Occallatibacter riparius: one gene and its partner. The protein of the gene in region 1 interacts with the protein of each later gene in a pairwise test. Links are inferred from orthologs where the notes say so. Each region holds a gene or a part of one and is shown in the gene's direction. Other genes may lie near its edges.

Region 1 (12,101 bases):
GGCGCGCTTGTTGCTGCCCCTTCTGCTCCTCAATTTCCAATCCACACATTTTAAACAACATACTGAATAACCGCTTTGGCATCGCTGTTGCTAATTCCTCTTGGTCGGGGATTGGCAGCGCAGCGCCAAAGAACCGGCCCGTCCCCTTCTGTCAAGAACCAATGACCGAGGGATGGTGGCATGAAGGCGTGCTCGACCCGCTCGACCAGGCTGCGACCGAGCAGGCAGTCAGATTCAACACGCCTCAGGAGCAAGTATGAAGATCGTTCGCGAAGAAGAAGGGGCAACCTTGGTCCTTGTGGCACTGAGCATGACGGTGCTGCTTGGGTTCGTGGGTCTCGCAACCGACGTTGGAATCCTGCTGCGCCAGAGAAGGATCGCGCAGACAGTTGCCGACAGCGCTGCCCTCGCCGGCGTAACTGAATCCATGTATGAAGGCAGTCCGTCGAGCGTAACCTCGGGAATGTATACTGCGGCCTCCCACGACGCCACAATGAATGGCTTCACCCCGGGGTCGTCCAATGGGGCGGCGAACTCCGCGAACGGACTCACCCTGACCCTCAGGGTAGCTCCCACCATCTCAGGCTACAGCGGTTCCGGGCTGGTGCAGGCAACAGCGAGCTTCGCCACACCCACGATCTTCATGAACCTGTTCGGCATTCACTCCTTGAATGTCGCTTCCACAGCGATCGCATCGAACCTGCTTAATTCCGACGGGTGCTTCAATGTTCAGAATGGCGAGGGCCTGGCCAATCCCGCGGCCACCATGGGTGGGAGTTCCCAGCTGTTCGGTCAAAATTGCGGCGTCACCATTAACGGCAATCTGAGCATGGGAGGCAGCTCAAACATCAACGCTAAATTCGTTACCGCCTCTGGCACAATTACGAACGGTGGCAGTTCCAGCATCACCGGCCCCGTGTCTCAGAATGCTCCACCCACAAGCGACCCGTTGTCCAAGCTTCAGCAGACTGCGAATCAGCCACAGATCGATACCACCGCCAAGACTTGCACCGCGCCTTCCGGCACCGGGATGAGTTGCATCTACAACTTCAACAGCGGCAATCTCAGCGGCACACTGCAGTCGAACACCATGTATGTGTTCGACAAAAACGTAAATGGCGGCAACGGACCTTCAATCACCGGTTCGGTAACGGGTTCCAACGTCACAATCTATCTCGCCGACAACATCCCCTTCAGCTTCGCCAATAATGGAAACCTGAACCTCACGCCCCCGGGATATGGCCACCCCTGCGCGGGAAGCCTGAACCCGCTTTGCGGTGTTCTGTTCGACGCTCCCAGCGATGGCGCCAACGGCAAAGGCACCTACACCTGTTCGCATGGCAAGGGCAATAACTACGGCAACCCCGCTGAAATCTATTTCGATTTTGGAAGTAGCACGTCAGACCTGGAGGGCGTTATCTACGCGCCGTACATGCAGTTGTTCGTCCAGGACCAGGGCGCGTCTACCAAGCTGGCGAATGATGTAATCATCGGTAACTTCTGCTCGCAGGCTGCGACTCTCAAAATACAAGGGTACGACTCATCCGACTCGCCCCTGGCCAGAGTTGGGCTGATTTACTGAGCGGGTTAAAGGAGCAGATAGATGAAGTTTCGACTCAATGAAGAGAGTGGCGCGGCCCTGGTCGAGTTGGCCGTAATGATGCCGCTGTTCATCCTCATAACCTTCGGCGCCTTTGAGTTGGGTCGCGTCGCACACTACACCATCGAGGTAGAGAACGCGGCGCGTGCCGGGGCCTCGTTTGGCGGCGAGAACATGGGCAACGCCACGTCGACCAGCACGGTAGCCCAGGCAGCGAAGAACGATGCTCCCGATCTCTCCACGCTGACCGCCAGCCCGAGCGCAGGCTGCGTCTGCGAGACACTCAACCTTACCACCGGCACGCCCACCTACAGCCCGGCAAGCGGAACCGTGAGTTGCAGCGATGCGACCATCACCGCCTGCACTGGCTCCAGCAGCTCAGTCGCCCACTACGTGGTGAGTTACGTCACGGTCTCCACACAAGCTTCCGTCAATGCAGTGTTTTCGGTTCCACGGATCCTGCCGCGGACCTACACACTCCACGGATATTCCGCGATGAGGATTCTTCCAAATTGATCTGTCGACGAACATTACGGCAACGCATAGACGCCCTTCTACGGGGCGCTTTCAGGCGGTCGGCAAGAGACGATCGGGGCGCCACCGTCCTTGAGATGGCGATCTCCTTCACATTCCTGTCGGTCCTGATATTCGGCGTGTTTGAGGTCTGTCTGGCCGTGTACGCTTACCACTTTCTCGGCAACGCCGCGCACGAAGGCGCTCGGTATGCCATCGTTCGCGGATCGACCTGGACCTCCAGCTGCTCCGGATACTTGTCGAACAAGTGCACGGCATCCACAACGGATATCAAGAATTACATCGTCCACCGCAGCTATCCAGGCATACTTCTTACAACTGACAACATTTGCGTGCAGTATCGCGGCCCTGTCCCGGGAAGCGCAACGACGTCATGCAATGCCGCCAATTCAATCACCGGCGACAATGCCAAGGGAGACATCGTCCAGATCACGGTGAATTACCCATTCACCTTCAATCTTCCCGGGTTTCGCAAGAGTATCAACATGGCGAGCACTTCGCAGATGGTGATCGCCCAGTAATCCGCTGCCATTCGTGAACCGCGCCAGCGGATCACGCCAGCGACACATTGGCCTCCGTGGCGCCCAGGGAACCATTAATGTAAACAGAAGTTCTCCCCGGCCGGGTGAACTGTGTACGGTAAACGACACTCCAATCCAGCGGCCGTGTGTTCAACGTGCGATTCCTTGCATCCGGGGCCCGCGAAGTAGCTCAACCTCGCAAGCCCCGCCAGCCATCCTTCAATACTTCGCATCCGCGACACCGATCAGTTCATCGAGTTCCGGAGCCGTAGTTGTGCGCTGGCCATCGTCCTGCTTGCCCCGGTCTTCCGGCCCGGCCACGCCATCCACATGATCGATCGACAAGCCCTCGCCGCCGTCCATGGGCGACTGCACCTCATGCAAGCCATGCATGCTGGTCCACGGGCCTCGAACGTCCATGTCGGCCTCATCGCCAATCCCGGTTGAGCCGTTGAAATACTCATCCACGAGCTTCGGCGTGGGAGCCAGCCGCCCAATCGAGAAGGGCCGCTTCTCCAGGGTCTCCAGAGCGGCGGTGAATGCCTTCATGTGCGTGATCTCGCGGGTCATCAGGAATTGCAGTGTGTCGATCGACCCCGGATCGTCCGTATGGTCGATGAGCCGCTCGTAAACGATCTTGGCGCGCGCTTCCGCCGCGATATTGCTGCGGAGATCCACGTCGAGCTCACCGGTGATCTTCAGGTAATCGGCCGTCCAGGGATTGCCGGCCGAGTTGTATAGCGCCACCCCGCCACCCCCGGCGATGGTCACGAGGGGATCCGCTTCGGCCGCCTCCGCCTCGGTCTTCAGAGGCTTGAGGTGCATGCGGATCAGGGCGCCGACCACCTCCAGATGGCTCAGCTCTTCCGTGCCAATGTCGAGCAGAAGGTCGCGCCGCGCGATATCGTCCACGCAGTTCCAGCCCTGAATGGTGTATTGCATGGCAGCTGCGAGCTCGCCATTCGCGCCGCCGAACTGCTCGAGCAGCATGCGGCCGAACCGCACGTCAGGCGTGCCCACTTTGACGGTATACATAAGCTTCTTTACGTGGTGATACACAGAGAGTCCCTCCTCGATGGATCCTGATGGTTGTGGAGAGCGGACGCGCTTTCCCCGTCAAACCAGCGGCCTCATGAGCCGCAGCGTTGACGCCCGCGCGGGCGCAATTTGATCATCCTGCCGCTGTGATGCGAGGCTGAGCCCGAGGTTGGCCTGTCGATTGAAGTTCACATCTTCGGTGGGTCTGCTTTTGCAGATTCCTGTCCAGATGTTCACACCCATCCTCAGCCGCCTGTCCGCCTAAACTCGATCCATGGCCACCTTTGCCAATCCCGGCTACGATCCCGGTCTGCCCGCGGCAGTCGATGCCGAGAAAACTATCCTCGGCGCCATTCTCCTCGACAACCATGCGCACTCTGAAGCCGCGGAGAAGCTCGAAGCCGACGATTTCTCGCTCGACTCGCACAAGCGCATTTACCAGCGCATGGGCGACCTGCTGGCTGAGCAGCGCCCCGTCGACATCGTCACCCTGGCCAACGAGCTCGCCAAGTTCAAGGAGATCGAGGCCGTCGGTGGCGTCGCCTACCTCGCGTCGCTGACGGAAGGCCTGCCGCGCCGGCCCGTGATCGAGGAATACATCAAGATCGTCAAGGACAAGAGCCTGCTGCGGCGGCTCATGATGATCTGCTCCCAGGCCATCGCCCGCGCGGCCGACCAGAGCGAGACCGCCCTCGAAGTCCTCGGCGCCGCCGAAGCCGGCCTGCTGGAAGTCAGCGAGAAGAGCATCTCCAACGGCTTCCAGAGTCTGGACCAGATCGTCGCTGGCTCCTTCGGGTCAATTGACAACCTGTACAAGCAGAGCCGCGAAGTCACCGGACTCGCTACTGACTTCTACGAGCTCGACCGGAACACCAGCGGCCTTCAAAAGGGTGAGCTCGTTATCATCGCTGCTCGTCCGTCGATGGGCAAAACCGCATTTTCGGTCAACATCTGCCAGAACGCAGCCGTGAACCACGGGGCGGTGGTGGCTGTCTTCTCGCTCGAAATGGGCAAAGAGTCGCTCCTGCGCCGTATGCTTTCTGCCCAGGCCTGGGTCGATCAGCGCAAGCTCCAGACCGGCTTCCTGGGCCGCGAAGATCACGACAAGCTGCAGAAGGCCCTCAATGACCTGGTCGAGTCGCGGCTGTTCATTGACGATACGGCCGGCATCTCGCTGGCCGAAATGCGCGCCAAGGCCCGCCGCCTCAAGCAGCAGAACAACGGCAAGCTCGATCTGATCATGATCGATTATCTGCAGCTCATGTCCGCCACGTTGCCCTCAGCCGGCGGCAAGCGCTACGAGAATCGCACGCAGGAAGTCTCCGCTATCTCGCGCGGACTCAAGGCCCTGGCCAAGGAACTCGACGTGCCGGTAGTTGCGCTGTCGCAGTTGTCGCGTTCCAGTGAGCGCCGCGGCGACGACAAGCGCCCTCTGCTTTCGGATCTCCGCGAATCCGGCTCCATCGAGCAGGACGCCGACGTGGTCATGTTCATCCACCGCGAGGCGTACTACAACCGCGACGAAGAGATGTCGGAGTCCGACCGCGCCAAGAGCGAAATCATCATCGCCAAGCAGCGTAATGGCCCTACCGGCACCATCCACCTCAACTTCATCAACAAATACACCCGGTTCGACAATCCCGCGGAGGCAGTGCCCGGCGAGTAGTTATGCCAAAGCTCGTCCGGCGGTCCGGTAACTAAAGTACATAGATACCTCAGAGTGAAAGCGGAGTTACCGCTTTCGAGTCATTGAATCTACGGCATTTCGCTGGTGTACTTGGGGCGATCCACCTGGAGCCGCTAATGCACGCCGAAACGCCGTCGGGAAGATCTCGCCTCTTTCTACGCTCAAGTTATTCCGCAAGTAAATGCGCCTGTTGGGCGATGATCCTTCTCATCGTGGCCTTCTTCCCCGCCTGGCTGCACGCACAGGACGACGATGACGCGGATGATGACTCCGACGGGCCGTTTGTCAATCTGATCGTGACGTATGCCGCACGCGGCGATGCGACGGTAAGTTTCTACTCGTATCAGTTGGCAAACCTCGGCGGCATCCAGGCGGCTCTGGAACAGGCCTTGCATTGCCCGGCCGGTTCGCTCGTGAATCCGCCTGCCCAGACAGAACTTCCGCGATATCTAAAGTCCCGCCCGCTGAAGGATCAGGAACGATACCTGAAATATCGGGAGCAGATGCGGCACGGAAATCTAATCGGCACATGCGCCGGCGCCATGCAGCGCGCCGGGCTTCTGCTCTCCACAAATATCCCATTGGACCGGCTCAACGGCGAACTAAGAAGCGCCGGCATTCGGAAACTATGGGTGCACATCACCTATCCGCGGGCAAGGTTCGCCGAGTCGTCCGCCGCGGGCCGGAGCCCCAGACTGCCGGAAGAGGAACTACAGGCCAACTCAGCGCGTGCGGAACTTTACGATGACGCGAGTTACGCCATCGATACGGCATCCGCATCGCCTGATGCCATTCATCTTGCCTTCGGGTTGCGCCGGCAGGACGCGATCCGTGCGGCGGTGTTGCCGGTCATCTTCCTGATTACGCCAATCGTGTTGTGCCTGTGGATGCGGCGCGCGGCCATTCGCGACTCTTCCGCGGATCCCATCGGCGCGTGGTTCAGCTACCTCCGCGTGCTCCTCTTCAGCGGCAATTGCCTGCTGCTTATCTGGATCGTGGGGCAGACCGTCCGGAAAGGTTTCGACGACCTGATCGGCTACTACACATCGGCGCACAGCGCGAGTGCCGTCGCACTGAACGTGGGCGTGCTGTTTCTGCCGCCGTGGATCGCATACTTCGTCTGCCTGCTCCTGTCTTACCGCGTGTTTGCACAGGCCCGTGGCAACCGGTGGACACGAGGAGAGTTCCTGGCCAGCCATGCCCTGACACTGGCCGCGCAATTTCTCCCGGTCATGTGTCTCATAGCAAGCATAGAGATGGCCCCAATCAATGGGCAGGCTTCAATGGCCCTGCTCTTCTGCGTCTATGCCTCGTACAAGCTCTGCACCTGGCTGCTGTCGCGAGTTACAGGAATGCAGTTTGAGCCGTTGGCCACCGGCGAGCTGCGCGATTGCGTATTCACGTTCGCGAAGAAGGCCGCGGTGGAACTGCGCGGCGTATTCGTCATGCCCGCTGGAAAGTCGCAAATGGCGAATGCGTTTGCCTCGCGTCAGCGCATGGTGATGTTTACGGACTACCTGCTGAGCAGGCTCAACAAACGCGAGGTCGCGGCGATCGCCGCGCACGAAATTACCCACATTCAGAAAAAGCACGCGATGTGGACGGGCCTGGCGTTTTTTGGCCTGATGTTCTCGCCTGAGATCTTCTACTGGATATTGCGCTCCGTTTTGGGAGCGTTCCGGCATGCGCTGGAACTGCGGCGAGTCGCCGATGGAGCCGCCGCGGCCCCCGGTCTCTCCAACTTGGTGCATTTCGGTGATCGGGTGATGGCTTTCCCGGAACTGATCCTGGTGCTCTACATCATCGGTCTCGTTCTCTATTACCTGCAGTCGCGCTATTTTGAGCATGTAGCCGATGCTGGCGCCTTGCAGTTATCCGGCGATCCCGAGGCTGTGATTACAGCGCTGCTGAAGCTGGCGCGCCTGAACCTGCTGCCAGTGCAGTGGGACCGTGTCACCGGCTCCCTCATGACTCATCCCTCCATGCTGCGCCGCGTAGAGCGCCTGGCAAAAATCGGCCAGGTTCCACCCGAGCGCCTGCAGGAACTGATGCGCGAGCAGGCCGTCGGTCGAGCCGAGCCCACAGATGATGCGACCGGGTTGAGCGAAGAGCAATTTAAGGAAGGCGCGCCGCGCAATCCCGTAGTAACCCTAAGGGCCGTTTCCGAGCTGCTTGCGCTGAAGAAGTGGGTCCTGCGCTTCTGCTCCATTGCGACGCCGGGCCTGGTGGCGCTGGCCATCCATCATGCGGCTCTTCCGCATCCCGCGCCTGCATACATCGGCGGCGCAATCGCATGCTTCGCAATCTACGTGCTGGTTGGGGAGTGGCAGTCCGTATGGGGGCTCTCGCGGCGTCGCCAGAGATTTGTGACACGGCTTGAGGCAGAGGGAATTGCATGCGGCGAGGACCGCGCGGAGCTGATCGATCTGAATCCGCATCCCGTGCTGCGCACATACGACTTGGTCTTTGTATGGGACTTCGGCATGCTGTTCCTGGCGAAGGACCGGCTCAGTTACGCCGGCGACCAGTTGCGCTTCGCGCTGCGGCCTGAACAGGTACTTGCCGTGCGGCTGGGTCCCGGCATCCCGGATTGGCTTCCGGTTCGGCGAATCTATATTGACTGGCAGTTGGAACCGGGCGCGCCGGTGCAGACGTGGAACCTGGGAGTCAGGTCCCCTTGCGCATTTTGGCGAATCCGGAGCCAGGTAAAAGCAAAGTATGAAAACTTGCTGCGCTGGAAGCTCTCGTCCGCCTCTTTTCCTGAGGCTCCGGCTGCCCTGCAAAGCCTGCCCGCGCCTTCCATAGGCGAAATCACCAATCACGCCTTGCGTTCAATGGTCTCCATCCGGCGATACCTGAAGGTGGTGTTCCTGAACATGATCCTGGCCATCGCCGCGTGCGTTGTGTTCCGAATCCCGTCAGCATGGTATGTCTGCCTCTTCGACTTCCTCATGCTCACCTGGTCGTTTTCACCATTCTGGTTCTTCAAGGAGGCAGGAGCGGCCGCCCAGACTAACGAGGGTCTGCGCGGACATGAAACGCTGGCGCGCGAGGCGGGCGACTGAGCAGGAGTTGCAATCCGCGAATACTGCCTAAGCGGCCGTTCTCTTTCTGTCGAGAAGCTCGATGAGGTCGGAAACGAGCACCGGCTTGGGAAGGAAGGATATCTCCTGGGCAGGCTCAAACGGCAGGTCGCTCGGATCGAAATGATGCAGGTTGGCGGAGGTCAGAATGATCTGGCACCCAGGCTGCTCTTTCGAGAACCACTCGGCCAGATCGATGCCGCTGAGCCCGGGCATGACGACATCGGTGACGAGGACGTCAGGCCGGAAGCGCTGCGCCGCCTGCGCCGCCCCCTTTGCACTGTACTCGCACATGGTCTGGAAACCACGATGGCGGAGAATTCGCGCGAGGGTGTCGGCGATGGCGCACTCGTCATCGACCACCAGAACGCGGACACAGTCAGGGGAAGAGGGCAAAACAAAATCCTTTTGACGGCACCACAGCCATCATTGTCTCAATTTTATCCAATGAAAGAACCGGGGATTGTCCCTAGTATTTTGACGCATAAATCGCATTTATGTCGCGCTTTTTTCAAGGCGGTTTTGCCAGCAGGCGTTACGGACTCTAGAAGGCGGCGGACGAAGCCGATCGAGCTCTCTAGAACTCGTTCATCACCATAACAATTCGTCCGACGATAAGGTCGCCAGGCGACTCCCCCGGCCCGGGCTCGAGCAGGTCAACCGGAGCAGCACGATTATGCGGCCGCAGCAACAACCGGCCAGCCTGAAAATCCGCATAGCGCACCTTCAGGCGCGTGTCGTGCCGCACGGCGTAAAGGTTTGCCCGTGCAGGCCGGTATTGCAGCAGTGAGTTGTAGTGGCGGTCGAGGAACACCACGCTGTCCGCCAGCACGATCGGCTCCATGGCCGGGGCATCGAGCGCCGGGATCTGGATGGCGACAAAGCGATGCCACGCGCGCCGGCTGACCGTGGCTCTGGCTATGGCCCTGGACAGCAACCCTGCCGGAACCGGCAGCAGCTTTTGCACGGCGGCCAGCCTGAGTTGCGGCTCGTACATGGCGGTGGAGTGCGATACCAGCGGCACATGAAGCAGGTCTTCCATCTCAAAGGGGGGCGGTCGCGAGGGCACAAGGTCCGCCGCGGTCATCTGCTGAGCTTTCAGAACTCGATCAAGACCCTCCAGCGACAACTGCCGCTTGCCGCCTAGAAAATTCGACAGGTGTGGTTGGCCGTAGCCTGTCTGGCGCGCAAGAAGCGAAACGCTGAGTGTTCCCCGCTGAATTCTGCGCAGCAGCTCGAGCCGTAGATGCTCGTGCATCTGGGAAAAGTTCATGTGGAAAACTTGCCCAAGGCAATAACTCGCAACTAACTTCAATTGCTGTCAGCAAAACAATTACGCACAAATCGCCTTATTCTCTCGGTTCCTGAGTTCCTTGGAAAGCCAAGGAGCTGAGTTTCACCGGAAAGCCGTTGACCGAAAAGGTTCTGCTTCATAAATTATTTCTACTTACATCACACACTCTGGGGTCTGCCTCTGCACACGCGTGTCGCCTGAAACTCCGCCATAACCAGAAACTGTCGCGGACAGCGTCCATGCCCGCCGGGGAGTTCCTTCTTCCGGCACAGAAGCAAACACCAGGAGATACGAGGCACGTTAGAGGCTTCGATCTGGGTGCTGTGTGCGACTTTCCAGAATCTGTGCATTATTACCGTTATGTTTTGTGTAGAAGGAACCCGGCAGGCAATCCCCCAACAGGACGGTTCGATCCTGAAGCACCCGCCCGCGTCCCGCCTAACCCCGGTTCTAACAAGGAGAAGAAACAAAGGCCGGGATACGAACCCAAGGGAGACCCATTATGGAGTTGCGCGTGCAACTGAAAGTTTGCGAAGGGTGCGGCAGTCTTTGGTTCCGCGCCCAGAATCACTGCAGTACTTATTGCCGAGAGTGTGCCACCAGGCTCGCCGATTTCCCTGTGGACACCGGCCGGCGCCGCGGGCCGAAGCATAGGCTGTCCACCCCGAACCTCATGCGGACGTGGACAGTCGCTGAAGCAGGAGGTGCCGAATGAGCGCCGTCCTGCAATTTCCAACCATTGCCCTGGCAGCAGCCGCTCAGCGCCAATGGCAGGCAACCGGAACCTACGAAGCGCACCCGCAGAGCGAGGCGACGCCTCAAAGCGGCTTCGGACCAGCCCGCCAGCTTCCAGATTCTCCGTCGGCCTCTCAGATGCCTGGAATCGGCGAGCAGCCGATTGGCCGTCCAGTTCCTTCTCCGAACCTGGCCTTCTACCGCAAACATACTGAAAGGCTGCTGCGGCGCTACCTGCTCGCTTCCATGCTGGTGGCCCGGTCTCCGGTTGTCTTTAGAGAACGCATAGGACGCGGCCGCTCCTCCAATCGGCGGAACTACACCTTCGAGGACAGCGTCATCTTCGTGCTTGATGTGGAGAAAGGGCTGGAGCAGGTCTCGGCGCTCGACCGGGTGCTCATCAACCGGATCGTGCTCCAGGAATACTCCATCACCGAGGCGGCGCTGCTGCTCAACAAGAGCCAGCGAAGTATCGGGCTTCGCTTGGCCGACGCACTCGACCGCCTCACCGGCATTCTGATCGAGAATGGCACCCTCAAGATCCCGAACCGCCAAGGTCCGATGCCGGAAATAGATACCGACGACTAACAGGGATGCCCATCCCTGGTGTGAACCGAATACAGCCGCAGTCGGGTCATGCTGGAGATGGGCATCTTCCTATACGAACTTGGGCAGACCGCAGTCTCAAGCCAGAGCGCTCAGCGAAGGAGCCTAGTTGGCGGCCTTCTTCAGCACCGCTGTCCCCTTCTCATCCATCAGAATCGCCGACTGCAGTTTGCGGAACTCCGCAGCTTTGCCGGCAGCTATCTCCACTTTCTTCACCACGTACTCGCGTTCGTAGTGAAGGGTCTTGCCCTTGGCACTTACCGCGGAGTGATAGCTGGCGAAATCCACGTCCAGATCCACCGGGTCAGGGGTCTCGTCCACCACATAGCCGTCGGGCAGAGTGATGTCGAAGGAGTCCTTCCACCTCCCGGTAGCATCCAGATCGATCGGCACCTGGCGAGGCTTGTCATCGAAAGGCATGGCATAGGACCCGACCACGCGCGGCCGCACCAGCAGCAGAGGACCGGCCGTATGCGCATACTGGCTGGCCGTCAGCTTGTAGTGGAACTCCAGCGGCTTGTCGAGCGCCGGAGGCTGCACAAACTCGAACGAAGTCAGCGACACCCCCGGCAAATCGCGCGCAATCTTCTTCTCCAGATACTCGCGCCGCTGCTTTTCATCGGTGTCCTTGAGCAGATAGCGCATGTCGCTGCCGTCAGGGCCGCTGTGGACCGTATCTAGCGATCCGGTCAGCGTGCCGTCCGCCTGAAGCGAGAATGCTCCTGTGCGCTCCGTGCCGTTAGCGGTCGGCGGCAGCACCGGCAGCGCGATCACCTGGCTCGATCCGCCCGCGGCCAGCAGCCCATAACCACCCTGCTCGTTTGAGGGCAGGTTACCCACCGGCGTCCGCTGATCGGTGGGATCAAAAATCAGGTATCGCTTGCCGTCCTTGCCCTTCACCACAGCCTGCAGGCGCGCGTCCTGCACATCATCGGGGACCTCGATCGCCGTGATCATGTGATCGCCTAGCAGCGACGGGTCCTCCGGATCGACGACCCCGCGC
Region 2 (12,226 bases), 240 kb from region 1 along the record:
GGACCGGCACATGGATCCTTACTTCGCGGAGTTTGTGCCGCTGAGCCCGCAGCACGAGCCGAAGGCGCACATGCATCCGGGGTACGAGTTCCTATACGTGCTGGAAGGAGAGCTGACGCTGCACCATGGCGAGAACCGGTGCACGCTCGGGCCGGGCGATGCGGTGTATTTCGATTCGGCGACAGCGCACTCGTATTTCTGCCACGGGACAAAGTCAGCGAGCGCGCTGATTGTGACGATGCATCAGCCGCTGCCGCAGCCCTCGGCACAGACGCGCAATGCGTTTCCGCCAGGGATTCCGCGGCCCACCGCATTGCCGAGCAATGCGCCTGGGATACACGAGCGGCGCTGAGCAGGCTACGAAAGCGCCGAGGGCGCATCCAACGAGCTAGATGACATTGCATGGTGCGAGTGCGCTCCAATAACGAGCGCGGAAGAGAGCACTGCGCGGCGGTTCCGTCTGGTGTAAATGACGGAATCGTCAAGATGTTTGGCTAGCAAAGAACCGTAGCATTTATATAGAAGCTGGCGCGCGGTAACGGGCCGGGTGGAGGGCGTTTGCAGCGAGACGGAGTTGGATACAGACGGCTTCCTCTGTTCTGGTTTGTATTGACCGTCGTTACATTTTCGTCGCTGGCAGTGATTGGCCAGCGGCTGGATCTGAAGCGCAAGCCGGACGTCAGCAACGGCAAGCGTGTTTACAACAGCGGGTGCAACACCTGCCACGGCGAGACCGGTAAAGGGGCGCCGCAGACGAGCACGGTGTTCAATCGTCCGAACACGTTTCCTGATTTCACCGTCTGCAGCCAGACCACACCGGAAGCAGATATGCAGTGGAAGGGCGTGGTGGTGCACGGGGGACCTTACAAGGGCTTCTCGACGATCATGCCGACGTTCGGGCAACTGCTCTCAGAAAACGATATCGACGATGTGATCGCGTATATGCGGACGTTCTGCGATGCGCGAGGGTGGCCGCGCGGCGAGTTGAACCTGCCGCGGGCGCTGGTGACGGAGAAGGCATTTCCTGAGAACGAGCTGGTGATCTCGACGAGCGCGAATGCGACAGGCGCGCCCTCGTGGGAGACACATGCGATTCACGAGCAGGCGTTCGGCAAGCGCGATCAGCTTGAAGTGGATGTGCCGTGGGTGCTTCAAGACGTGAATCACAGCCTGGAGAGCCACACGGGCGACATGACGATCGGGCTGAAGCACGTGATGTTCTCGAGCCTGAAGACGGGATCCATCCTGAGCCTGCAGGGGGGAGTGCTTCCACCCACCGGCAGCACGAAGCTGGGGGGCGCCGGCACAACGGTCTTCGAGCCGTTCGCGGCCTTCGATCAGTTGTGGCGGACGAATACGTGGGTGCAATTCCAGATGGGCGCGGACCTGCCGGTGGATACGAAGAAGTCGCCGCAGAGCATGTTCTGGTACACGGCGCTGGGGCAGACGATAGCGCAGGACAAGCGGCTGGGAAGGCAGTGGTCGCCGATGGTGGAGTTTCTGGCCAACCGCGATCTTGTGGACGGCGCGAAGACGGACTGGGACGTGCTGCCGGAGATGCAGGTGACGCTGAGCCCCCGGCAGCACATTCGCGCGGACATTGGCGTGCGCACGCCGTTCACCAACACAGCCGGAAGGAATCCGCAGGTGCAGTTTTACATTCTGTGGGACTGGGCTGACGGGAAGTTCTGGGAGGGCTGGTGAGGGCGGCGCGGTTGGGATTGTTGTTGGGCGCGATGGCATCGCTGGGGGGAGCCGCGCTGCTGGGGTCGGGCGGAGTGCAGGCGGCTTCGGACGCGCATTCGAAGCCGGAGGAGGAATTCCGCACGTCGGACCGTTGCGTGGCATGCCACAACGGGCTGAAGACGTCGCAGGGCGAGGACATCTCGATCGGCTTTCAGTGGCGGGCGAGCGTGATGGCGAACGCGGGGCGCGACCCCTATTGGCAGGGCAGTGTGCGCAGGGAGACGATCGATCATCCTGAGTCTTCCCTCGAGATCCAGAACGAATGCTCGACGTGCCATATGCCGATGCAGCACTTGGCTGATCGTGACGTGGGCGTGAAGACGGACGTGCTGTCGCGGCTTCCCTTCTCCGCGGAGAAGGATCACTTCAAGGCCTACAAGGATGGCGTGTCTTGCTCAGTGTGCCACCAGGTGGAAGCCAAGGGGCTGGGAACCCAAGAGACGTTCAACGGGAACGTGGCTGTGGCGGCGCCCGCGGACAAGGCCCATCGGCAGGAGTATGGGCCGTTCGACGTGGATGCGGGACACCAGCGCGTTATGCAGTCATCGACCAAGGGCTTTGTTCCGACGGAGGCTGCGCATATTCGCGATTCAGGGCTGTGCGGAAGCTGCCACACGCTGTACACGATTGCACGCGGGCCTGGTGGCAAGGAGATCGGGAAGCTTCCGGAGCAGATGCCGTTTCTGGAATGGCAGCACAGCGATTACTACAATCGCGAATCGTGCCAGAGCTGTCACATGCCCGAAGTGACGGAGCCGACGCGGATCACGGCCGTGTTCGGGCCGGAGCGCACGGGGATGCATCGGCATGTGTTTGTGGGCGGGAATGTTCTGCTGCCGCAGGTACTGAATGAGCATCGCGATGAACTGGATGTGCAGGCGCTGCCGGAGGAATTGAAGGACGCGACCGATCGCACGACGGAGTTCCTGAAGACGCGGTCGGCGCGCGTGAGCATTGCCGATGTGCAGGAGAACGCAGGCGACGTGCAGTTTGCTGTGCGCGTGGAGAATCTGACGGGACACAAGCTGCCCACGGCGTATCCTTCGCGGCGAGCCTGGCTGCACGTTGTGGTGCGCGATGCGGCGGGTAAAGTGGTGTTCGAGTCAGGCACGCTGCGGCCGGATGGGTCGATTGCGGGCAACGATAACGATGCGGATCCGAAGCGGTTTGAACCGCACTATACCGAGATCACGAAGCAGGACCAGGTTCAGATTTTCGAGCCGATCCTGAAAGACCTGAATGGGAACGTGACCACGGGGCTGATCGCGGCTGTGGGATATCTGAAGGACAATCGGATTCTGCCGTCGGGGTTCGACAAGAAGTCTGCGGCTGCCGATGTGGCGGTGGTGGGCGGTGCGGCGGAGGATGCGAACTTTGCGGGAGGCGCGAGCTTGACGCGCTATGTTGTGCCGGCGGCTAACGCGCAGGGTCCGTTCAGGATTGAAGCGGAGCTCTGGTATCAGCCGGTGGGGTTCCGCTGGGCGCATAACCTGGAGCCGTATCAAGCCGCGGAGCCCCAGAGATGGGTGAAGTATTACGAGGAGAATGCGGCGCAGAATGCGGTGGTGCTGGGGAGAGCGGAGCGATAGCGCTGAGGGCTTTGAACAGCAGAGCTTAGAAGCAAGGACAAAAGCGGGTTCTTCCCCTTCGTTGCACTCAGGGTCAGAACGACAAATCTGTGGGGAGATGAAGATCAAGGCAAAGGCTTCCCGGTTGGGAAGCCCTTTGTAGTTCTGCTGCTGCTCTTTAGCGGCGGCCCTGGATGGTGGGCGGGGTTTTACCCAGCTTCTTGGCTGCTCGCTTGGCGGCGATGGCGTGCATCTCCTTGCCGATGTGCGACTGGTTGATAGAGAGCTGAATGGCAAGGTTGATGAGGTTGCCCGTGCACCAGTAGAGCGCGAGGCCCGAAGCATATTGCCATAACGTGAAGCCGAAGATGACCGGCATCATGATGGCCATCATGCGGCGCTGGTTGGGGTCCATACCTGGCGACGGCGTGATGAACTGCGTGAGGAACATGGTGACGATGATGATGATGGGCAGGATGTGCAGCGGGTCGGGCGCGGACAGATCATGCAGCCATCCCCAGCTCGCCTGCCGCAGTTCCACGGTGTTCTGGAGCACGCGGAAGTAGGCGAAGAAGAGCGGCATCTGGATGATGAGCGGAAGGCAGCCGCCGTACATGTTGACGCCCTCGGTCTTATAGAGGGCCATCATCTCGGCGTTCATCTCGGCGCGCTTGGGATCAGTGGCCTTGAGGTGGGCGAACTTGCGCTTGATTGCCTCCACCTTGGGCTGAATGCGCATCATCTTCAGCGATGACTTCATCATCATGAGACGCGTGGGCAACAGGATCATGTTGAACAGCGCGGTGATGATGATGATGGCCCATCCCCAATTGGGGACGCCGTGCTCGTAGAGGAAGTGCAAGGCGAGAAAGAGCGGCTTGGCGATGATGCCGAGCCACGATCCGAACTGGATCAGGTGCTCGAGGGTCGGACCGGTCTGCTGGCCGTCGGCGCCGATGGAGTGAATCTTGGAAACGATATCCATCTGCTTGGGGCCGGCGTAGAGGCGGAGGCGCGTGTAGCCGCTGGTGTCTCCGACAGCGACGCCGATGATGTCGGCGGGTTTCTTCTCGCTGTTGGGATTCGATGGATCGGTGGGCAGGTCGACTGCATTGTGAAACGTGACCACCGTTGCGCGCGCGGGCACGTCGGGCATGAAGGCCGCTGCGAAGTAGAGGTCAGATGCGGCGGCGTATTGGTATTCGCCGTCGAGCGTGGCGTTGTTCGAGACCTTGCGGGCGTCGAGCGTGTCCTGCTTGTTGCCAAGCGACCAGGCGAACTGCGACGGGGTGCGTGAGAGGCCGGGGATGCTGCTGCGGCCCTGGAACTCTTCCATATCGCCAAGGCCAGCGGGCCAGGCAAGGAGAGCGCGCACCGGTTCGCCGTTGCGGCGGACCTGGAGTTCGGCAGTGACAACATGACTCCCGTCAAAGTGGAAGGTCTTCACCACATCGACACCGTTCTGCGCGTAATGGAATGTAAGCGTGTTGGGCGCCTGGAGGGTTCCGGTGGCGGAGGCCTGGTAGAGCGCCTGGTTCAACTGCGAGTTGAGGGCGGGCTCATAGGTAAAGAGCGAGAGTGGGAAGCCGAAGCGGATGGAAGCCTGCTGCTGCACCATGTCGAGCTGATGCTTCTGGATGGAGTCCTTGTAGTGGGGATTCTTCAGGATCCAGTGCTTGACGAGCGCGCCGCGATTGGAGAAGACGATGCGGAAGTCCGCGTTTTCGACGGTGGTCTCCGTCTCAGAGGAAGCTACGACGGCGGGCGTTGCCGAAGGAGCCTGCGGCTGGGCTGCGGCGGGCTGCGCCGCTGCCGCGGCTGGGGAAGTACCCTGAGTGCCGGCATTCGGTTGGGCGGCCTGCTGCTGTGTTTGCTGCGCAGGCGCGGGGGTGGAACTGGGCTTCTGGAAATACTGGAATCCGAGGATAACGGCGAGGCCGACAAACATCATGACGAGGAGCGACTGCATGTTGCCGCCACCGCCGCCGCTGTTACCGGAGCCGGGACCACCCTGCGACTGCAGATTAGGATTTTGGAATTCGGGCAAAGGTTACGTCCTGTCTTTCAAGCACGCGGCAGAGGCGAAATCTGCCGCTGTTTCTATGGTAAAGGTTCGTGGGCGGTGTGCCGGTGCGATGCGGGAACGGGCACCTGGTCGAGTCCGCCGCGGCTGAAGGGGTGACAACGCAAGAGGCGCCATGCAGCGAGCGCTGATCCGCGCAGAGGTCCGTGCAGGACGATGGCGCGGGCGGCGTACTCGGAACACGTGGGTAGGAATTTGCATCCGCCGACACCGAGCGAGTGCACGGCCGGCGAGAGCCATCTCTGGTAAAACGCGAGCAGTGCGAGCAGGATGCGGGTCATTGCGAAGGCGCGGGCTGGCGTTTGCGCTGAGACTCAGTCCGTGCCTGAGTAAGGATACGCACGAGCTCGGCTTCGAGTTTCGTGAACTCGATGGTGAGCACTGTACGGCGGGGATGGAAGATGAGGTCGACGCCGTGCGGGATGAGATCGAGGTGGCGGCGCAGGGCCTCGCGCATGCGGCGCTTGATGCGATTGCGCTCGTGGGCCTTGCCGAGGACCTTACCTGCGGTGAGGCCTATGCGGGGGTGACCATCCGGAGACTCGGGCTGCGGAGCCATGAACCAGCTCATGGAACTGGACTGGCGTTTGCGGCCGGCGGCGGTGTAGGCACGCTGGTAGTCGGCATGCTTGCGCAGACGCGCGCCCGCGAGCGATTGCTTTGGCTCAGCAGCGTTGGCAGGGGTGGTCATGGTGAAGCCGGAAGGGTTGGCCGAATACCCTGGGGAAATGCGGGCTTCGGCCCCTTGATGAGGCGCGAACTAGTCGCGGTAGCCGGCGCTGACAGCGACGCGCTTGCGGCCCGCGGCACGGCGGCGGCTAAGCACGGCGGCGCCGCTCTTGGTCTTCATGCGGGCACGGAAGCCGTGGGTCTTCACGCGGCGGTGGCGGTTAGGTTGAAATGTGCGCTTGGGCATGGAAAATGCGCTCCTCTATCCTGACTAGTTTCTGAGCCTTGACGGCAAGATTCAAGTATATCGTAGAAGGCGTTTCGAATCCAGTCGGAGGCGCACGAGGCTTGGTATTTGCACTGGAGCAACCATGTGCAAATGAGGGGTGTCCAATGAGACAATCGAGCATCACGTGAGGCGGTAATTGGTGACTCCAGTCACTTGCAATCGCCACTTTCACCACCTATGGTGCAATGAAAAAATGGCACGTGAAAGATGTATGAATGAGGCGTTGCAAGGCGGTCCAAATGTGCTACCATCGGGACCGTTCAACAAAAGTTTCTAGCGTCCCACGAAACGAAATTTGTCCACCGCCCCCGGAGCTCACAGCGCAAGGGGCAGATCAACGGCCGAAACACCAAAAGCAGTAGATAACTGACGGGAAGCAATATCTCCCGCCTCTGCAGGGGTGTTGTCTAAAGACGATTGGGCGAACCGTTTTAAAGGGACCACGCAAGGATTGCATCGATGGCATTTGCAATGACGCCGGCCTCCACGGCACTCAACCCCTGGCTTCAGATTCTCGCCGCTCTCGAGAAAAAGGTAATCCGCCAGTCGTTCGAAACCTGGCTAAAACCTACGCGCTACAGTCATGCGGCAGGACGCATTCTCTATGTGAGGGTGCCCGCGCCGGAGTTCCGGCACATCGGCGACAAGTATGGCGATCTCATTCAGGAAGCGATTGATACGCAGAGCCTGGAATTCGATGAAGTATGTTTTGTAACCATGGAGGAGGACCCTTCGGTTCCTCCGCAGCGGAAGGATGGCGGCTTCGGGCCGGTTCCATCGCACGCGCCCACAGCTCCGCCGCCGGCACCGGCGCAGCGCAACGCGCCTGAGCAGTCGCGCTTCGACTGGTCGACCGCCGCGCAGCTGAACCAGCGCTACACGTTCGATAATTTCGTGATCGGCAACGGCAACCAGTTCGCACGCGCCGCTGCATTGGCGGTGGCAGAGCGTCCCTCGCGCGCCTACAATCCGCTGTTCCTGTACGGTGGCGTCGGCATGGGCAAGACGCACCTGATGCACGCGATTGGGCACGAGGTGAAGCGGCGCAATCCTGCGTCGGTGATTTCGTACGTTTCGGCTGAGAAGTTCACCAACGAGATGATTACGTCGCTGCGCAACGACCGCATGACCAGCTTCCGCGATCGCTTCCGCTCGGTGGACGTGCTGCTCATCGACGATATTCAGTTCATCGCGCAGAAGGAACGCACGCAGGAAGAGTTCTTCCATACGTTCAACGCGCTGCACGAAAGCATGCGCCAGATCGTGATTGCGTCGGATCGTCCGCCGAAGGAACTGGCTGAAATTGAGGATCGGCTGCGCTCGCGGTTCGAGTGGGGCCTGATTGCGGACATCCAGCCGCCCGATCTGGAAACCAAAGTCGCCATCCTGCAGAAGAAGGCCGAGTCAGAGCAGGTTGTGCTGCCAACTGACGTGGCACTCTTCATCGCCTCCAACGTCCGCACCAACGTGCGCGAGCTCGAGGGCGCGCTGGTGCGCTTGATTGCCTGGTGCCAGCTGAACCACGTGGAGATCACGCTTTCAGCCACGCAGCAGTGCCTGAAACAGTTCATCGATATGCAAGTGCGCAAGGTTACGATTGAAGCCATTCAGCGCGCTGTGGCCGAGCAGTTCGGCATGCGGGTCGCTGACCTGAAGCAGAAGAACAACTCGCGCCAGGTAGTGGTGCCGCGGCAGATTGCGATGTATCTCGCCAAGCAGATGACGGAGGCGAGCCTGCCGGAGATTGGGCGCCAGTTCGGCAACAAGCACCACACCACGGTGATGCACTCGATTGGCAAGATCGACGAGCAGCGGCGCACCGACAAGGACCTGCACCGGATGCTCAACAAGCTGCAGGAAACGCTGAACGGATAATCGCGCTGTAAACGCAACGCAAACACGAAGGCCGCGGAGATAAACCGCGGCCTTCGGTGTTTATTGGCGCTGCAAGATGGCCCTCCTGCCAGCATTTCTGGCTTCCCACCCTTGCGGCAGAAAAAAGCCGCAAGGATGGGGCACGGCAGGTCTGCAGCGGCAGCCCGCTCTGCGAATGCTCAAGCAGCCTTGGGCATGAGGCGCAGTTCCTCGCAGCGGTCGCAGTTGCCGCAGGGGCCGGCGTAGTCGTCGCCGAAGTAGCGGAGCAGATACTCGCGGCGACAGGAGCGCCATTCCGCGTAGCTCTGCATCTTCTGCAGGCGCTGCTTGCGCAGATCCTTCTGGAACTTCTGATTTTCCGCTGCAGCCTCGATTACCTGCGACAGCGGGCGGCTGCTGGTCGCTTCATAGTCGCCGTTGTCGAGATGGCGAATGGCCTCTGTCTCCTCAAGCCTGTGCAGCAGTCCGACGAGCTTGCGCGCGTTGATGCCAGTCTCGAGGACGATCTCATCGCGGGTCATGGGGCCTCTCATCGCGATGAGCGTGTTGTAGACGGACTCGAGGCCTTCGGAGTCGACGTGCGCCGGTCCGGTTTTGAATTGCTGTGCGGAGATGTCCTGGGGACGATAGAAGAGCACGGCTTCGGCTTCTTCTCCGTCGCGGCCGGCGCGCCCGATCTCCTGGTAGTAGGCGTCCAGCGAGTCGCTGACGTCGGCATGAAAGACGAAGCGGATGTCCGGCTTGTCGACGCCCATCCCGAATGCATTGGTGGCGACGATGACTGGAACTTCGCCGTTCATGAACTTGTTCTGTATCTCTTCGCGCTGCTTCGCTTTGAGGCCGCCGTGATAACAGAGCGCGTCTACGCCCATTCGTTGCAGATCAGCGGCAATGTCTTCGGCGTGCTTGTGGGTCGAAACGTAGACGATACCGGGCTTCTCTGCGAACTCGACACGGCGCAGCAAGGAAGCACACTTCTCGTCTTTATTCGAGAAAAGGTCGACGCGCAGCGAGATGTTAGGCCGATCAAATCCGTGCACGAAGACGCGCGGATTCTGCAGGCCGAGACGTTCGATAATTTCGCCGCGCACTTCGCGCGAAGCCGTCGCGGTCATGGCCAACACGAGGGGATGATCGAGCGCTTCAATGACCTGACACAGGCCGAGATAGTCGGGACGGAAGTCATGACCCCACTGGCTGATGCAGTGCGCTTCATCAATAGCGATGAGCGAGACGTTGGCGGCGCGCAGGCGTTCGATGGTTTCGGGCTTGCGAAGCTGCTCGGGGGCTAGGAAGATGTATTGCACCTTTCCCTGCTCGATGCGGTCGAGGACTTCGCGCTGTTCGCTAGCTGACAGAGTGGAATTGACCACGGCGGTAGCCTCGAGCCGGCTGGCTTCGATGGCATCGGCCTGGTCTTTCTGCAATGCGATGAGCGGCGAGACTATGACTGTGGCACCCTCAAGCAGCGCACCGGCGATCTGGTAGACGGCGGATTTGCCGGAGCCCGTGGGTTGCACGAGCACGGTGTCGCGGCCCTCAAGCAGCGACTGGATGGCGTCATGCTGACCAGGACGAAGCGACTGGAATCCGAGGAGCTTTCTGGCCGCGCCTGCGATATCAATAACGTTCCGATTGGTTTTGGACATATGGGTTAGGGGTCCGAATGCGCTCTGGTCCCGGCCGGAACACCCATTCAGGACTGCTTCAGACACTTGATACGACGCAGAATCCTCGGCAGATGCTGCTTTACATTTGAGAAATAAGCAATTTGCAAGTTATGAGACGGATGCATAGCGGACAATGGGGGCCTACCGATGGTGTGACGGGCGCCATTCAGAGCCGGATCAAGGCACTTCTATACTGGGAGACGATGACCACGCAAAAAGCAGCTCCCGTCCACACGCGATCGCAGGAACTTCAGCAGCGCGCAGAGCGCTATTTTCCCGGCGGAGTGAATTCGCCGGTGCGGGCGTTTCGCGCGGTGGGAGGGCACCCGCCGTTTCTGGAGAGCGCGGAGGGCGCGTACCTGACCGATGCGGACGGCAACCGGTACATCGACTACTTCGGATCGTGGGGACCGATGATCCTGGGCCACGCGTTTCCGCCGGTTGTGGAGGCGATCGAACGAGCGGCGCGCAAGTCGGCGAGCTTTGGGGCGTCGACCGCCGCCGAGGCGGAGCTGGCCGAGCGCGTGGTGTCGTGCTATCCCAAGCTGGAGAAGCTGCGGTTCGTGTCGTCGGGCACCGAAGCGACCATGTCGGCCATTCGGCTGGCGCGCGCCGCGACGGATCGCAAGCTGATTGTGAAGTTTGAAGGCTGCTATCACGGACATGCGGATGGCCTGCTGGTCAAGGCAGGATCGGGCGTGGCGACGTTCGGGATTCCAGGCTCGGCAGGAGTGCCGGACCAGATTGCACACCTCACGCTGGCTCTGCCCTACAACGACCTGGTCGCCGTGGAAGCGGCCTTTGCGGCGCATCCAGGCGAGATCGCAGCGGTGATCCTGGAGCCGGCTGTGGGCAACGCGGGCTGTATTCCGCCTGTGGACGGGTACCTTGAAGGGCTGCGCGCGATTACGCGGCGCGAAGGCGCTCTGCTGATTGCGGATGAGGTGATGACGGGCTTCCGGGTGGCGCTGGGTGGGGCCGTCGAGCGCTACGGCATGGACCCCGATCTGATTACGCTGGGCAAGATTGTAGGCGGCGGGCTGCCCGTTGGCGTGTTCGGCGGCAAGCGTGAGTACATGGACCTGCTGGCTCCGCTGGGGCCGGTTTATCAGGCGGGCACGCTGAGTGGGAATCCTCTGGCCATGGCGGCGGGATTGGCGACCATGGACTATCTGCAGGAGCATGCGGGCGAGATCTATCCGCGGATTGAGGCGACAGCAAAGGCGGTTGCGGAGGGCGTTGCCGCGGAGGCCAAGAAGGCGGGCGTGCCGTTAACCACGAATCGCGTGGGCGCCATGTGGACCTGGTTCTTCACTCCGGGGACCGTGACGGATTACGAGTCCGCGGCGAAGTCTGATACCGCAATGTTCGGGCGATTTCATAACTCCATGCTGGAGCAGGGCGTATGGCTGCCGCCCAGCCAGTTCGAAGCGGCGTTCCTGGGAACCGCGCACGGAGAGGCCGAGGTGAAGGCGACGATCGAGGCGGCGGGTGAGGCGTTCAAGGCTGCGCTGGGGCTCTAGCGGGTGCTCACGGAGACGGGCTTAGGTCCCCATTGCAGGTACTCGGCAGTGACGAAGCGGCGCACGCCGATGAAGCGTTTGATGAGCTTTTCGGCGGCCTCAACTGAGGGCCCGCGGTCGGCAGCAGGGTCCAGGTGCCCGCCGTCGTGCAGGACAATCGTGGCTGAACGACCGCGCCGGCCCAGGGAGTCGACCTTGTCGCCGAGCCGCTCGGCGATGTCATCAGCCGAGGGGTCCTTCCAATCATTCGTCATTGCATTCCAGAGCACAGGAGACATTCCGAGTTCGCGCGCTTGACTGAGCACGAAGGGACGCCGCGCGCCGAACGGCGGACGGAAGTAGCGAATCCGCGAGCCGGTGATCTGCTCGAGCATGTGCTTGGACTGGTAGAGTTCCTCGCGAATCTTCTTCCGTCCCGCGAGCGCAAGGTTGGGGTGCGACCACGAGTGGCTGCCGATGATGTGGCCTGAATCAGCGATGTAGCGTGTGAGATAAGGCTCGGCCTCAGCGTATTTCCCGACCAGAAAAAACGTCGCCTTGATTCGGTGCGACGCCAGCATCTCGAGCAGCTTCGGCGTCCAGATGGGATTAGGACCGTCGTCAAACGTAAGCGCAATTTCGCCAATGCGTTCGGGGGCGATCAGCGTCGGGCCAAAGATCTGCGACTGTGGGTAGAGGGCCGCGTAGCTCCAGCCGCCTGCGGCGAGCCCCAGGGCCGCGGCCGCACCGGCGCCCTCGGCTATAAGTCGTACTGATTCTGAAAGCATTGCTGCTAGTAGTTTGCGGCGATTGGGTGCTCGCCT

The links.
Region 2: the proteins of dnaB (region 1) and dnaA interact in binary tests that used the Escherichia coli proteins (3 or more experiments, as listed by UniProt). The link is inferred for Occallatibacter riparius from one-to-one orthologs.

What each region holds. Positions count from the first base shown.
Region 1 is NZ_CP093313.1:519,422-531,522, forward strand. What follows is about bases 3,291-6,163. They hold dnaB (replicative DNA helicase), read left to right. Parts: upstream 3,291-3,967; coding sequence 3,968-5,359; downstream 5,360-6,163. Other genes in these bases: MOP44_RS01960 (manganese catalase family protein), read right to left, coding at 3,291-3,714; MOP44_RS01970 (M48 family metalloprotease), read left to right, coding at 5,578-6,163. Outside these bases: MOP44_RS01945 (TadE/TadG family type IV pilus assembly protein), read left to right, coding at 257-1,582; MOP44_RS01950 (TadE/TadG family type IV pilus assembly protein), read left to right, coding at 1,604-2,116; MOP44_RS01955 (TadE/TadG family type IV pilus assembly protein), read left to right, coding at 2,113-2,655; more of MOP44_RS01960, read right to left, coding at 2,875-3,290; more of MOP44_RS01970, read left to right, coding at 6,164-8,445; MOP44_RS01975 (response regulator), read right to left, coding at 8,473-8,859; MOP44_RS01980 (hypothetical protein), read right to left, coding at 9,041-9,736; MOP44_RS01985 (hypothetical protein), read left to right, coding at 10,469-11,080; MOP44_RS01990 (DUF3857 domain-containing transglutaminase family protein), read right to left, coding at 11,204-12,101. UniProt on the Escherichia coli protein: The main replicative DNA helicase, it participates in initiation and elongation during chromosome replication. Travels ahead of the DNA replisome, separating dsDNA into templates for DNA synthesis.
Region 2 is NZ_CP093313.1:754,673-766,898, forward strand. The notes cover bases 6,025-9,022. They hold dnaA (chromosomal replication initiator protein DnaA), read left to right. Parts: upstream 6,025-6,814; coding sequence 6,815-8,230; downstream 8,231-9,022. Other genes in these bases: rnpA (ribonuclease P protein component), read right to left, coding at 6,025-6,088; rpmH (50S ribosomal protein L34), read right to left, coding at 6,158-6,313; MOP44_RS02920 (RecQ family ATP-dependent DNA helicase), read right to left, coding at 8,410-9,022. Also shown: MOP44_RS02880 (helix-turn-helix domain-containing protein), read left to right, coding at 1-352; MOP44_RS02885 (c-type cytochrome), read left to right, coding at 559-1,704; MOP44_RS02890 (hypothetical protein), read left to right, coding at 1,701-3,335; membrane protein insertase YidC, read right to left, coding at 3,493-5,361; membrane protein insertion efficiency factor YidD, read right to left, coding at 5,415-5,678; more of rnpA, read right to left, coding at 5,675-6,024; more of MOP44_RS02920, read right to left, coding at 9,023-9,879; hemL (glutamate-1-semialdehyde 2,1-aminomutase), read left to right, coding at 10,104-11,423; MOP44_RS02930 (polysaccharide deacetylase family protein), read right to left, coding at 11,420-12,190. UniProt on the Escherichia coli protein: Plays an essential in the initiation and regulation of chromosomal replication. Binds in an ATP-dependent fashion to the origin of replication (oriC) to initiate formation of the DNA replication initiation complex once per cell cycle.